3 regions of the Burkholderia sp. SR8 genome follow, and region 3 is predicted to be linked to each of the others. Evidence: riboswitches for the same ligand, from Rfam matches in the RefSeq annotation. Region 3 holds a riboswitch; each other region holds the start of a gene.
What was found. A riboswitch is a leader RNA that binds a small molecule or an ion and turns the genes downstream of it on or off. The one in region 3 is predicted to bind cobalamin.

Region 1 (4,170 bases), on a different contig from region 3:
AAGCCGCCTGCATAGCCGCATTCGGCCGCGAGCGCGTCGAGGTGCGCGGTCATCATCTGGCGCGGCACCGGATTGATCGCCGGTTCGCCGATCGCCAGCGTGAGCCCCGCGCGCGTGACCGTGCCGACCCCCGGCCCCGCATGAAAGCGCACGCCCGGCGCGGCGGCCAGCGCGACGCGCGCGAAGATCAGCGCGCCGTGCGTGACGTCCGGATCGTCGCCGGCATCCTTGATCGTGCCGGCCTCGGCGCCGTCGGCCGTGGCCCGGCAGAACTCGAGCCGCATCATCACGTGCTGCCCCTTCGGCAACACGATTTCGACCGCATCGTCCGCGTGCCCCGTCAGCAGCAGGCGCGCGGCCGCGAGCGACGTCGCGGTCGCGCAGCTACCGGTCGTGTAGCCGAAGCGCAGCGGCGCCGGCTGTTCGGGGGTTTCGTCGCGCATCACGCGGGTTCCGCGAGGTCCGTGCCGGTGGAATCGGGCTTGCGCACGTCGTACAGCGTGACGGGCAACGGCTGCCGCCACGTGTCGAAGCGGCCGAGCGGCTCGGCATGCGCGAGCGACACGCGCGTGAGCGTGCCGCCGTGCGCGTCGCGCCACGCGGCGAGTGCGAGCTCGCCCTGCAGCGTGACCGCATTCGCGACGAGCCGGCCGCCGGGTTTCAACGCCGACCAGCATGCGCCGAGCACGCCGGCCGCGGTCGCACCGCCGCCGATGAAGATCGCGTCGGGTGCAGCAAGGCCCGACAGTGCATCGGGTGCGCGCCCGGCGACGAGTTGCAGGCCCGGCACGCCGAGCGCGTCGCGGTTGTGCTCGATGAAGCGCTGGCGTTCCGCATGCGACTCGATCGCGATCGCCTGGCACGACGGATGCGCGCGCATCCATTCGATGCCGATCGAACCGCTGCCCGCGCCGACGTCCCACAGCAGTTCGCCGGGTGCGGGCGCGAGGCGCCCGAGCGTCAGCGCGCGCATGTCGCGCTTGGTGAGCTGGCCGTCGTGGCGGTATGCGTCGTCGGGCAGGCCGGGCGTCAGCGCGCGGCGCGGCGCATCGGGGCCGGCCTCGCAGTCGAGCGCGACGAGGTTCAGCGCGGCGGTTTCGTCGATGTTCCAGTCCTGCGCGAGACCGTCGATGCGCCGCTCGAGCGGGCCGCCGAGATGTTCGAACACGCTGATGCGGGTCGGGCCGAAGCCGCGTGCGGCGAGTTCGGCGGCGACCGTCGCCGGCGTGCGGCCGTCGGCGCTCAGCACGAACAGGCGCCGGCCCGGCAGCAGGTGGCGCGCGAGCGTCGCGAGCGGACGGCCGACGAGCGACACCGTGCCGACGTCCTGCAGCGCCCAGCCGAGCCGCGCGGCCGCCAGCGACAGCGACGACGGCGCGGGCAGCACGCGCCATTCGTCCGGAGAAAGCGCACGCGCGAGCGTCGCGCCGACGCCGAACAGCATCGGGTCGCCGCTCGCCAGCACGCACACGGGCGCGCCGCGGCGCGCGAGCAGGCCCGACAGCTCGAACGGCGACGGCCACGCTTCGCGCTCGGCGCGCAGCCGCGCGGGCAGCATGTCGAGATGCCGCTTCGCGCCGACGACCCGCGTCGCATCGAGCAGCGCACGCCGCGCGCTACGACCGAGCCCCGCGTAACCGTCGTCGCCGATGCCCACTACCGTCAGCCACGCCGTCATGCACCCTTCCCCATCGTCCGGTTCCATCGAGTCGCCGCGCGGCGGCCGTGAGGGCGCCGATGCGGCGGTCCGCATTGCGAAAGTCGGCATGGTACCGTGTTCCACCGCGCGTTTCATCTGCGGGGTTGCCGCCGCCGGGCCGTGTTCCGCTGCAAGCGCGGTGCCCGTCCTGCGGTCGCGAAGCGCCGGTGAAATCGGGTATCCTACGGCCGTTCGTTCGCCGGTGCCCTTCGGGGCCGAAGAGGGAACACAGGGCGCATCGCGCCGCTGTGGCTGCCCCCGCAACTGTAGACAGCGAGCCGATCTCCCCCTCACGCCACTGGTTTCACCGGGAAGGCCGGGAGCAGGCGTCGACCTGTCAGCCAGGAGACCTGCCGGCCTGAAAGTGCGTGCGTGCCAGTCGGCGTCGGGCGGGGTGTACCGATGCGTTGGCCGCGGCGCGACACTGTCCCGGTATCCCGTTGAGATCCGCCCCCGATTCGAATCCTGCCTCGCCTGTCGTGCGCCCGTCGGCTTGCCCGGGGCTCGTGCGCGTCGTCGCGGCCGCCGACGGCGGACTGTGCCGGATCAAGCTGCCCGGCGGCAGCGTCGACGCACGGCAGGCGCGCGCGATCGCCGAAGCGGCCCGCGCGTACGGTTCCGGTGCGATCGACGCGACCAACCGCGCGAATCTCCAGCTGCGCGGCATCCGCGACGGCGCGGCCGATGCGCTGGCCGACGCGTTGCTCGATGCGGGGCTCGGCCCGCGCCCGAGCGCCGATGGCGCTGCCGCCGTCACGAACGACAGCCGCGCCGCGCTCGCCGCGAGCGACGACGTCCGCAACCTGATGCTCAGCCCGCTCGCCGGGCGCGATCCCCACGCGCTGCTCGACAGCCGCGCACTCGCCACGCCGTTGCTCGACATGCTCGCGCGCGAGCCGCGCCGCGGTGAACTGTCGCCGAAATTCGCGATCCAGCTCGACGGCGGCGAATCCGTCGCGGCGCTCGATCATCCGCACGACATCTGGCTCGCCGCCTGGCGCCGCGGCGACGGCGCGCTGCGCATGGCCGCGGGCCTGGCCGGCTGCCCGCCCGTCGCGCCGGACGACCGCCCCGCTTCGCTGGACGTCGCGCCCGACCAGGCCGTCGCGCTCGTGCGCGCGTTGCTGCTCGCGTTCCTCGATCTGGCGCCGGCCGACGTCACGCGGATGCGTGCGCTGCTCGCGAGCGGCGCCGAACCGGCATTGCGCGCGCGCGCGCAGCATTACGCGCCCTTCCCGCTCGAAGCCGATCGCGCACTGGCCGGCTGGCGCCGGCCGCATGCCGACGCCGCGCTGCGCTTCGGCGCGCGAGCGTCGCGCGACGCGAACCGCTGCAGCGTCGGCGCGCAGTTCGTGCTCGGGCGGCTCGACGCGACGCAGCTGGAACGGCTCGCGGCCCTGGCCGAAGCCGATGGCGACGGCACGCTGACGATGACGCCGTGGCAAGGCGTGTTCGTGCACGGCGTGCGCCACGAACGCGCGGCTGCCGTGCTCGACGCGCTGGCGGCGCTCGGTCTCGTGTGCACGCCGTCCGATCCGCTCGCGGCGCTGGTCGCGTGCGCCGGCAGCGCGGGCTGCGCGAAGTCGCACGCCGATACGAAACGCGATGCGCTCGCGCTCGCCGCGCGCGTCGGCCATCCGCTCGACGTGCACGTGACCGGTTGCGAGCGCCACTGCGCGCTGCCGCATCCGGCGACGCACACGCTCGTCGCGGTCGCGCCCGCGCACTACGATCTTTACCGGCGCGACGCCGGCGCGGGCCTCGGCGCCCCGCTCGCGCGCCATCTGACGATTGACCAGGCCGCGGCCCGACTGACGGGCGCGCGGCACAGCCAGGACACCACCGATGCTTGACTACATTCGCGACGGGCAGGAAATCTACCGCCAGTCGTTCGCGACGATCCGCGCCGAGGCCGACCTGTCGCGGGTTCCGCCCGATCTCGAGAAACTCGCGGTGCGCGTGATCCATGCGTGCGGGATGGTCGATGTCGTGTACGACCTGCGCTTCTCGGCCGGCGCCGGCACGGCGGGCCGCACCGCGCTCGCGGCCGGCGCGCCGATCCTGTGCGACGCGAAGATGGTCGCCGAAGGCATCACGCGCGCGCGGCTGCCGGCCGGCAATCGCGTGATCTGCACGCTCGGCGAACCGGAAGTCCCCGATCTCGCGCGGCAACTCGGCAACACGCGTTCGGCCGCCGCGCTCGAACTGTGGCGCCCGCACCTGGCCGGCAGCGTCGTCGTGATCGGCAACGCGCCGACCGCGCTGTTCCACCTGCTCGACATGATCGACGCCGGCGCGCCGCGCCCCGCGCTGATCCTCGGCTTTCCGGTCGGCTTCATCGGTGCCGCGGAGTCGAAGGCGATGCTCGACGCCGACAGCCGCGGCGTGCCGTACGTCGCGCTGCTCGGCCGCCGCGGCGGCAGCGCGATGGCCGCCGCCGCCGTCAACGCACTCGCGACGGAGGCCGAATG
Region 2 (4,170 bases), on a different contig from region 3:
GGTATTCAGCTCGTCGAGGATCACCATCCGGTAGTCGCCGCTGTCGATCATCCGGCGCGCCTCGTCCCAGCCCTTGCGCGCGGTCGCGATGTCGGCGTCGCGGTTCTGCGTGTTCCACGTATAGCCGTCGCCCATCGTCACGAAGTCGCATTGCGCGACCGCGCCGAGGAAATCGCGCTCGGACGTATGCAGCGCGCCCTTGATGAACTGCACGACGCCGAGCCGCATCCCGTGGCCGAGCACGCGCACGGCCATCCCGAACGCGGCCGTGCTCTTGCCCTTGCCGTTGCCGGTGTTGACGATCAGCAGGCCCTTTTCCTGCGTGGCGGCGGCCTGTTTCTTTTCATGGCCGGCGCGGCGGCGTTCGGTCATCCGCTGATGGGATTCGGCATCGGTCTTCATCGGGAGTCGTCCTGTCGAAAGCGAAACAAAAGTTCAGAGCGGGCCGGCGAGCGCGACCGTCACGCCGCCCACGATGGATTTGGGGCCGAGCAGCCGCCCGGCAGGCGCTGCAAGCTGCGCGCACGGCTCGGCCACGCCGGCCACGCCGAAGCGCGCGAGCGCGGCAGCCGACGGGCCGCTCGACGCGGGCGCCGTGCACTGCGCGAGCTGCGCCGCGTCGAATGCGACGAGCGGCCAGCCGCGCCGCGCGCACAGCGTGCGCAGCGGCCGCGCACGCGCCTTGTCGGCGAGCGTCGCGACGACGGCCGGCTCCGCGTCCGGGTACTGTGCGAGCGCCGCGCGAATCGCGGCGTCGAGCTGCGCGGCGCTCACGTTCGCGCGGAAACCGACGCCGAGCGCGACGCGCATCATGCACGCGTGCCGAGCGCGGCACGCACCGCCGGATCGTCGGCGAGCGCCGCGACGCGCCCGATCACGACGATCGCGGGCGAGCCGATGCCGGTCGCGCTCACGCGTTCGACGATCGTATCGAGCGTCGCGAGCACGTGCCGCTGCACGTCGCGCGTCGCGTTCTCGATCGCCGCGCACGGCGTGTCGCCGGCAAGGCCGCCGTCGCGCAGCGCGGCCGCGATCGCATCGAGCCGGCGAATGCCCATGTAGATCACGATCGTCATCCGCGTCGCGGCGAGCGCGCGCCAGTCCGGTTCGTCGGCGCCCGCGCCGTGGCCCGTGACGAAGATCACGCCCTGCGCGTCGCCGCGATGCGTGACCGGAATGCCGAGCGCGGCCGGCGCGGCGATCCCGGCCGTGATGCCGTTCACGACTTCGACCGGGAAACCGGCCGCGCCGAGCGCGAGCAGTTCCTCGCCGCCGCGGCCGAACACGAACGGGTCGCCGCCCTTGAGCCGCGCGACGCTGCGGCCCGCGCGCAGGTGCGCGAGCATCGCCGCGACAATCGCTTCCTGCGGCGTCGACGCATGGCCGCCGCGCTTGCCGACATGCTCGATGCGCGCGTCGGCGCGCGCGTGGCGCAGCACGTCCGGGTTCACGAGATCGTCGACCAGCAGCACGTCGGCCGCGGCGATCGCGCGCACGGCTTTCAGCGTGAGCAGATCGGCGTCGCCGGGGCCGGCGCCGACGAGCCAGGCGCGGCTCACCGGGCGCGGCACGGCGCGCACCGTGCGGTAGCGGTGGAAAGGGGACAGCGAGCGGCACATCGGCGGCCGGCGGACAGGCAGGGCATGGCGGATCGGGCGAAACCCGCGCACGCGCGGGCGGAATGCGCACCCGATCCGTCCCCCGCGGACAGGGCGTTCGGCGAGCCTTTGGCTCGCCCCTTGCGTCGGCCGGTATCCGGGCTGGCCGCTTGCCAGGCCGCAGCCTTCCCGCCCTGGCGGGCAGTGGCATCGCGGGCGGCCTGGGCGCGTGCGGGGGAACCGCGGCGCGCGGGCGGCGTACCGTTGCGGGGACAGCACAGGCCCGGCGGATTCCCGCCTCCTGTTTCCCGTTTAACTGCATGCGCGGGAATGCGCATGCGAGCACCGAACGCGGCGCATACGATAGCACAGGCTTGCACGATGCAAGCCGCCCGGCGCGCCGGCTGCGCGGGGCCGGCGCGTGGGCCGCCGGGATCAGAACCTGTACGCCGCCGTCAGCGTGAACGTCCGCGGCGAACCTGGCATGATCTGCGCAGTGCTCGTCGCGTTCGAGTAATAGTCGCGATCGGTCAGGTTGACGGCCGCCAGCGTCACTTCGAGGTCGCGTGTCCGGTATCCGGCCTTGCCGTCCCAGCGGACGTAGCCGGGCAGCTTGAGCAGATTGTCCCGCTCGGCATGGCGCGCACCTTCGTAAATCAGCCCGAGTTCCGCGAAAAAGCCGAGCAGCGGCGCGTGGCTGACGAACAGGCTGCCGTTCGACGACGACACGCCTGCCGGCCGCTTGCCCGCGTACTTCGGCTCGGCATCGACCACCCGCGCGTGCTGCCATCCGATGCCGCCGCGCACGAACCAGTCGCCCGCGAGCCGGCCCGCGACGCCCAGTTCCAGTCCGCGATTGCGCTCGAGGCCGGTCAGGTCAAAAAATCCCGGCCGGATCGGATCGGCGACGCGGCGGTTGTACAGGTCGAGCTGGAACAGCGCGAGAGTCGTACTCAGTGCGCCGCCGCGCCAGTCGCTTTTCACGCCGACTTCGTATTGGCGCGTGTATTGCGGGCCGAGATCGTTGGCATTGCCGCGTGCGTTCGGCGTGATTCCGATCAGGTCGCCGCCGACCGGCGCAAAGTTCTTGCTGTACGACGCATACATGCTGTGCGCAGCGACCGGCGACCACACGACGCCGAGCCGCGGGCCCCACGCCGTCGTCGTGCGCCGCGAGCGCAGGTTGTCCAGAACGTTGCTGGAATCGACGTCGAAGCGTTCCCAGCGCAGGCCGCCGAGGAGCTTCCACGATCGTCCGAGCTCGACCCGGTCCTGCGCGAAGACCGCATAGTCGCTGACACGATGGCGGTTCATCGCGAACGGCCGGAGGGCCGAGCCGGCAGGTACGGCGCTGTCCGGTCCAGTGATCGGGACCGGTGCCGCGCCCGCCTGCAGGAGCTTCGGCGCGCGCCGTTGCCAACCGTATTCGATGCCGAGCAGCAGGTCGTGCAATGCCGGCCCTGTCGCGAGCCTGCCGCTCAATTCGATGCCGGTCTGCACATTGAGATGCGTCATGTCCTGCACGTAGCGCGCACGCGGCACGTGTCGGTAGTCGCGCGGTTTCGCGACGTAGCTCTGCGTGACGTAGGTATTGTCGAACGTGCTGTGCAGATCCAGCACGCTCAGCGCGTGCCGGACCTGCCAGTCGCCGCCGAGCGCGTGGGTGAAGACCGAGCGCCAGTTCATGTTCGCGTCGCGGATGGTGTCCTGGCCCGCTGCGCCGAAAAACGTCGTCCGCGACGCGGCCGGCAGCGAGAACGCGACCGGCCTGCCGGCCGCGTCGACCTCGGCGACCGACGCGGGCAGACCGCGATCGGGCACGCGCTTGTAGGCGTCGTATTCGAACTGCAGCAGCCAGCTTCGCCGCGCGTCCTGCCATTTGATCGAAGGCGCGACGTACTGGCGTGTGCCGTCGACGTGGTCGCGGAAGCTGCGTGCATGTTCACGCCCGGCGTTGAGCCGCATGCTCCATGCGCCGGACAGCATCCGGTTGAGATCGACCGATGCGCCGAGACGTCCGTCACTGCCTGTTGCGGCCGAGACATTTCCGAAGTTCTCCGGCAACGGTTGCTTGGTGATCCGGTTGATGACGCCGCCGCCGCTGCCGCGCCCGTACAGCGCTGCGGCCGGCCCCTTCAGCACTTCGATGCGCTCGATGTTGCCGAGGCTGCGCACGTATTGCGCATCGTCGCGCATCCCGTCGAGCAGCAGGTCGCCTGCGCCGGAAAAACCGCGAATGCGGAACGAATCGAAGCGTGTATCGGACGTGTTCGACATGCCCGGCACGCCGGCCAGCGCATCGGCAAGCGTGCGGCCGCCGTAGGACAGCGCTTCGTCGACCGAGACGCTGTCGACGGTTTGCGGTACGTCACGCGGGTCGCTGGCGGTGCGGGTCGCCGTGCTCACGCTGTCGGGACGAGGATCGTACGGGTGGCGGCGGCTGCGCACGTCGATCGCGGACAGTTCGTCGTCGAACTCGGCCGCCGCGAGGGGGGACGGCGCAACGCCCGCAATCGAGCACAGCGAAAGGGCCAGCAAAGGAAAACGCCATCCGGATATCTGCCGTTTTGAC
Region 3 (4,170 bases):
TGCGAAACCGGCCGCCTACGCCGTTCCGGCGAGGCCGGATGCGGCCGGCGTGGATAGCATTCTTGCGTGGCGGCGCGCGGCCAACCCCTACCGGCGCGCTCATCGGCCCCTGTCATCGCGTTCAAAACGGAACACACATGAAACAGCACGCAATGCCGGCCCGCGGGCGCGTACTACCGGGCCTCGGCGCCCGCCTGCTCGACGAGCTGACGCGCAGCGGCGCGCTGCCGGAGCAATCGCGCGGGACCTCGGCCGCGCCGTCGGCAATGCCGACGCGCGACGGCTTCGTCGCGCTGTATCGCGACGCGATCGAGCGGCTCGAGGCGCAGGTCGCGCGCGGCAACGGCCATCCGCCGATGCGCAAGCAGGAAGTCGACCTGATGTGCCGCTGCCTGCTCAGCTGCGCGACGCTCGCCGACGCGATCCGCTGCGCGGCCGAGTTCTGCGCGATGCTGACGCCGCGCGCCGGCGCGCTGTCGCTGACGGTGCGCGACGGGCAGGCGGCGTTCCGGATGGATTCGCTGCGCCGTACGCGCAGCCCGGCCGCATGCCTCGTCGACCTGACGGGCCTGTTCTGCTATCTGCAGCTGTTCGGCTGGTTGATCGGGCAGCCGCTGCGGCCGCACGACGTGTGGCTGGCCCATCCGCGCCGCGACGACGCGATGCCGCTGCTCGGGCTGTTCAACGCGCCGGTCGACGTGGGCCGCGCTACCTACGGCTTCGCGTTCGACGCGGCACGGCTCGATGCTCGCGTGGTGCGCCAGCCGGGCGAACTGGCCGCGTTCCTCGTCGATTTCCCGTTTCGTCTGATCGATGCGGCGCCGGCCGTCGTGTCGTGGACGCAGCAGGTGCGCGGCTTTCTCGACGCGGCGCTCGCGCGCGAGCAGGCGCTGCCCGCGCTCGCGGAGCTGGCCGCGTGGCTCGGCGTCAGCGCAGCGACGTTGCGGCGGCGGCTGGCCGCCGAACGCAGCGGCTATCACCTGTTGCGCGAGCAGTGCCTCGCCGACGTCGCGCGGCGCTGCCTGCGCGAATCCGACTGGCCGGTCGCGCGGATCGCCGCGCATCTGGGATTCGGCGGCGAGGAAGCATTTCGGCGCGCGTTCGTGCGGTGGACGGGCGTCGCGCCAAGCCGGTTCCGGCGCAACGGCGGTGGTGCCGCCCCGCTTCGTCCGACGTGAATCGGGGCCCGCATACGCAAAAGCACGGTTCCGGAAAGCGTCCCGCGAACACTGACGTTTTTTCGCACCGCGCGCTGCCGGGCAATTGACGCCCGCAAGCGCTCGCCATTACGCTTGCGCGCTGATGGTTCCCGGAGACGGGATCAAAAGGGAACGCAGGGAGGCCATGCCTCGAATCTGCGGCTGCCCCCGCAACTGTAAGCGGCGAATCCGCGCCACCGCATGCCACTGGGAGACCGGGAAGGCCGGCGCGCATAACGACCCGCGAGCCAGGAGACCTGCCATCGACCCGAGGTCCAAGCAGCCGCACCGGGCGGGGTGTCCCGGCGCGCCAGGCACCGCCTTTGGCGGGCGCCCCGTTGCATGGACGGCCCGACCTCAGGACCCTTCCGATGTCCGTACTTGCCGGATCCGCTTCCCCGCCGGAAGCATCGCGCCGCCACGCCGCCCGCATGCGCGGCCGGGCCGCGCCCGTGTGCCGCGCCGCGCCGCCGGCTGTGCCCGGCGAGTGCCGCACGTGCGACGACGACACGCGCCGCGCTCGCCCGCACTGCCCGGCCGCGCGATGACCCGCCCGACGAACCCGCACGGGCCGCACCGCGCCCCGCATACGCTCGCCGTACCCGCAACACGATCACGTTTCGCTGCCCCATGAACCTTCGCCACCTTCTCGCCACGTCCGCCGCCACGGCGCTGCTGTCCCCGCTCGCGCATGCCGCCGGCGACGCGGCGCTCGCGCAGCCGCCGCAGCCCGCGGACGCCACCGACCTGCCGACGATCACCGTGACCGACACGCGGCACCTGCCCGAGTCGTTCGACCAGCGCTATGCGACGACGCAGGTGCTCACGCGTGCCGATCTCGACCGCCTGTCGCCGAGCGACCCGAGCATCACGCAGGCGCTCGCGACGCTGCCGGGCGTGACCGTGTCGCAGAACGGCGGCCCGGGCTCGTCCGCGTCGGTCAGCATCCGCGGCTCGTCGGCCAGCCAGGTCGCGGCCTTCATCGACGGGATCCGGATCGGTTCGCCGACCACCGGCGTCGCGCCGTGGGCCGACCTGCCGACCGACGCGTTCGAGCGCGTCGAGGTGATTTCGGGGCCGGCCGCCGCCTCGTTCGGCGCGAACGCGATGGGCGGCGTCGTGCAGCTGTTCACGCGCCGCGCGGCCGGCCAGCCGAACCAGACCACCGTGTCGTTCGGCGGCGGCTCGAACAAGACCTTCGACACGCAGCTGCGCACGTCGGGCACCGTGCCGTCGACGGGGCCGCTCGCCGCCCTCGGCGGCCTCACGTACGCGCTCGGGCTGCACGACTACAACACGGCCGGCATCGATTCGACGCGGCCCGTGTTGCCGTACCACGAGAACGGCCGCAACCCGTATCACGCGCAGGACCTCGACGCGCGGCTCGGCTATGCGCGCGACAACTGGTCGATCTCGACGTTCGCGCTGTACCACCGCTCCGACCTGTCGTTCGACAACGCGGGCTTCGCGAACCGCGAGCTCGATCATCAACTGACGACCGGCATCGCGTTCCATCTCGACATCACGCCCGACACGCAATTCGACCAGTCGGTCGGTTATGCGAACGACCGTCAGTTCCTGTATGCGAACGATCCGGCCATCGCGACCGACCAGATCGACTCGCAGCGCATCAGCACGTCGACGTCGCTCACGCACCAGGAACATGGCTTCCACCTGTTCGGCCTGCCGCTGTCGGGCGAGACGAAGCTCGCGTACGACTTCACGCGCGAGCAGGCGTTCCTGCCGGTCGACGTGCCGGACGGCGTGCCGACCCGCAACGATTCCGCATTCTCGCTGCATCAGTCGGCCACGCTCGGCAGCGTGACGATGTTCGTCGCGGGCCGCCACGAGATCATCGCGGGCAAAGCCGTGAACACCGGCAACGCGGCACTGTCCTGGGCGATCACGCCGGCGTATGCGGCACGTGTGTCGTACGGCAACGCGTTCCGCCTGCCGTCGTTCAACGACCTCTACTACCCCGGTTACGGCAATCCGGACCTGAATCCCGAGCGCAGCAATACGGTCGAGGCCGCGCTCGACGCGAACACCGCGTACGGCACCTTCAGCGCCGCGATCTACGACACGCGCGTGAGCAACCTGATCGCGTACAACCCCGCGACGTTCTCGCCGGTCAACATCGGCCGCGCGCATATCCGCGGGATCGACCTGTCGTACAAGGGCACGATCGGCCGCTCGACGCCCGTCAGCGTCGCGATCGGGATTCTGAATCCACAGGACGAAACCAACGACGGCTGGCTGAACCGCCGGCCGCGGCAGACCGTCAGCGTGAACGTCGACCACACATGGGACGAGCTGAAGCTGCACGCGCTGAGCACCGGCGCGTCGTTGACCTACGGCGGCACGACGTTCGACGACCCGGCCAACGCGACCTATCTGCCGTCGTATCTGACCGTCAACCTGCGCGCGTCGTACCGGATCAACGCGCATCTGACGGTGTCCGCGTCGCTGTCGAACCTGTTCGACCGTCAGTACATGACCGCATACGGCTACAACACGCTCGGCCGCACCGCGTTCGGCAAGGTCAGCTACACGTTCTGACGCGCGCCGCCGGCCTATCGGCGCCCACGGTCGCGGGCGTCGATGCGTCACGTGCGCATCAGGCTCCGACCGCGCTGCGCACGCCGGCGACCATCTGGATCGCGCCGAACCCGGCAATCACGACGGCCGATACGCGCGACAACCGGTGCATGAACGTCAGCGACATCCTCGTGCGCAACGCGGCGCTCGCGCTGCTCAGGCACAGCCACCACATCGCGGAACCCAGAAACACGCCGGCGACCATCAACGCCACGGTCGGGCCCATCGCGCCGGCCTCCGTGCCCGCCAGCGGCCCGAGCGCCGCGAAGATACCGACGAACGACAGGATCGTCATCGGGTTCGACAGCGTGAGGCCGAACGTCGTCAGGAAATCGCGCAGCACGGTCGTGCGCGGCAAGCCGCCCGGTGGCGC

Region 1: another riboswitch for cobalamin. It lies ahead of cobG (precorrin-3B synthase); the one in region 3 lies ahead of Q3A80_RS05640 (TonB-dependent receptor domain-containing protein).
Region 2: another riboswitch for cobalamin. It lies ahead of cobA (uroporphyrinogen-III C-methyltransferase); the one in region 3 lies ahead of Q3A80_RS05640 (TonB-dependent receptor domain-containing protein).

The regions. Positions count from the first base shown of each region.
Region 1 is NZ_JAULUC010000007.1:84,343-88,512, forward strand. Features, by position in the region: gene Q3A80_RS11055 (cobalt-precorrin-5B (C(1))-methyltransferase) at 1-443, opposite strand, end outside; gene cbiE (precorrin-6y C5,15-methyltransferase (decarboxylating) subunit CbiE) at 443-1,678, opposite strand; cobalamin riboswitch at 1,883-2,071, shown strand; gene cobG (precorrin-3B synthase) at 2,179-3,552, shown strand; gene Q3A80_RS11070 (precorrin-8X methylmutase) at 3,545-4,170, shown strand, end outside; gene Q3A80_RS11075 (precorrin-2 C(20)-methyltransferase) at 4,168-4,170, shown strand, end outside.
Region 2 is NZ_JAULUC010000007.1:108,442-112,611, reverse strand. Features, by position in the region: gene cobO (cob(I)yrinic acid a,c-diamide adenosyltransferase) at 1-402, opposite strand, end outside; gene Q3A80_RS11165 (cobalamin biosynthesis protein) at 436-813, opposite strand; gene cobA (uroporphyrinogen-III C-methyltransferase) at 810-1,619, opposite strand; cobalamin riboswitch at 1,730-1,964, opposite strand; gene Q3A80_RS11155 (TonB-dependent receptor) at 2,034-4,170, opposite strand, start outside.
Region 3 is NZ_JAULUC010000003.1:314,736-318,905, reverse strand. Features, by position in the region: gene Q3A80_RS05645 (AraC family transcriptional regulator ligand-binding domain-containing protein) at 138-1,178, shown strand; cobalamin riboswitch at 1,287-1,478, shown strand; gene Q3A80_RS05640 (TonB-dependent receptor domain-containing protein) at 1,830-3,758, shown strand; gene Q3A80_RS05635 (LysE/ArgO family amino acid transporter) at 3,817-4,170, opposite strand, start outside.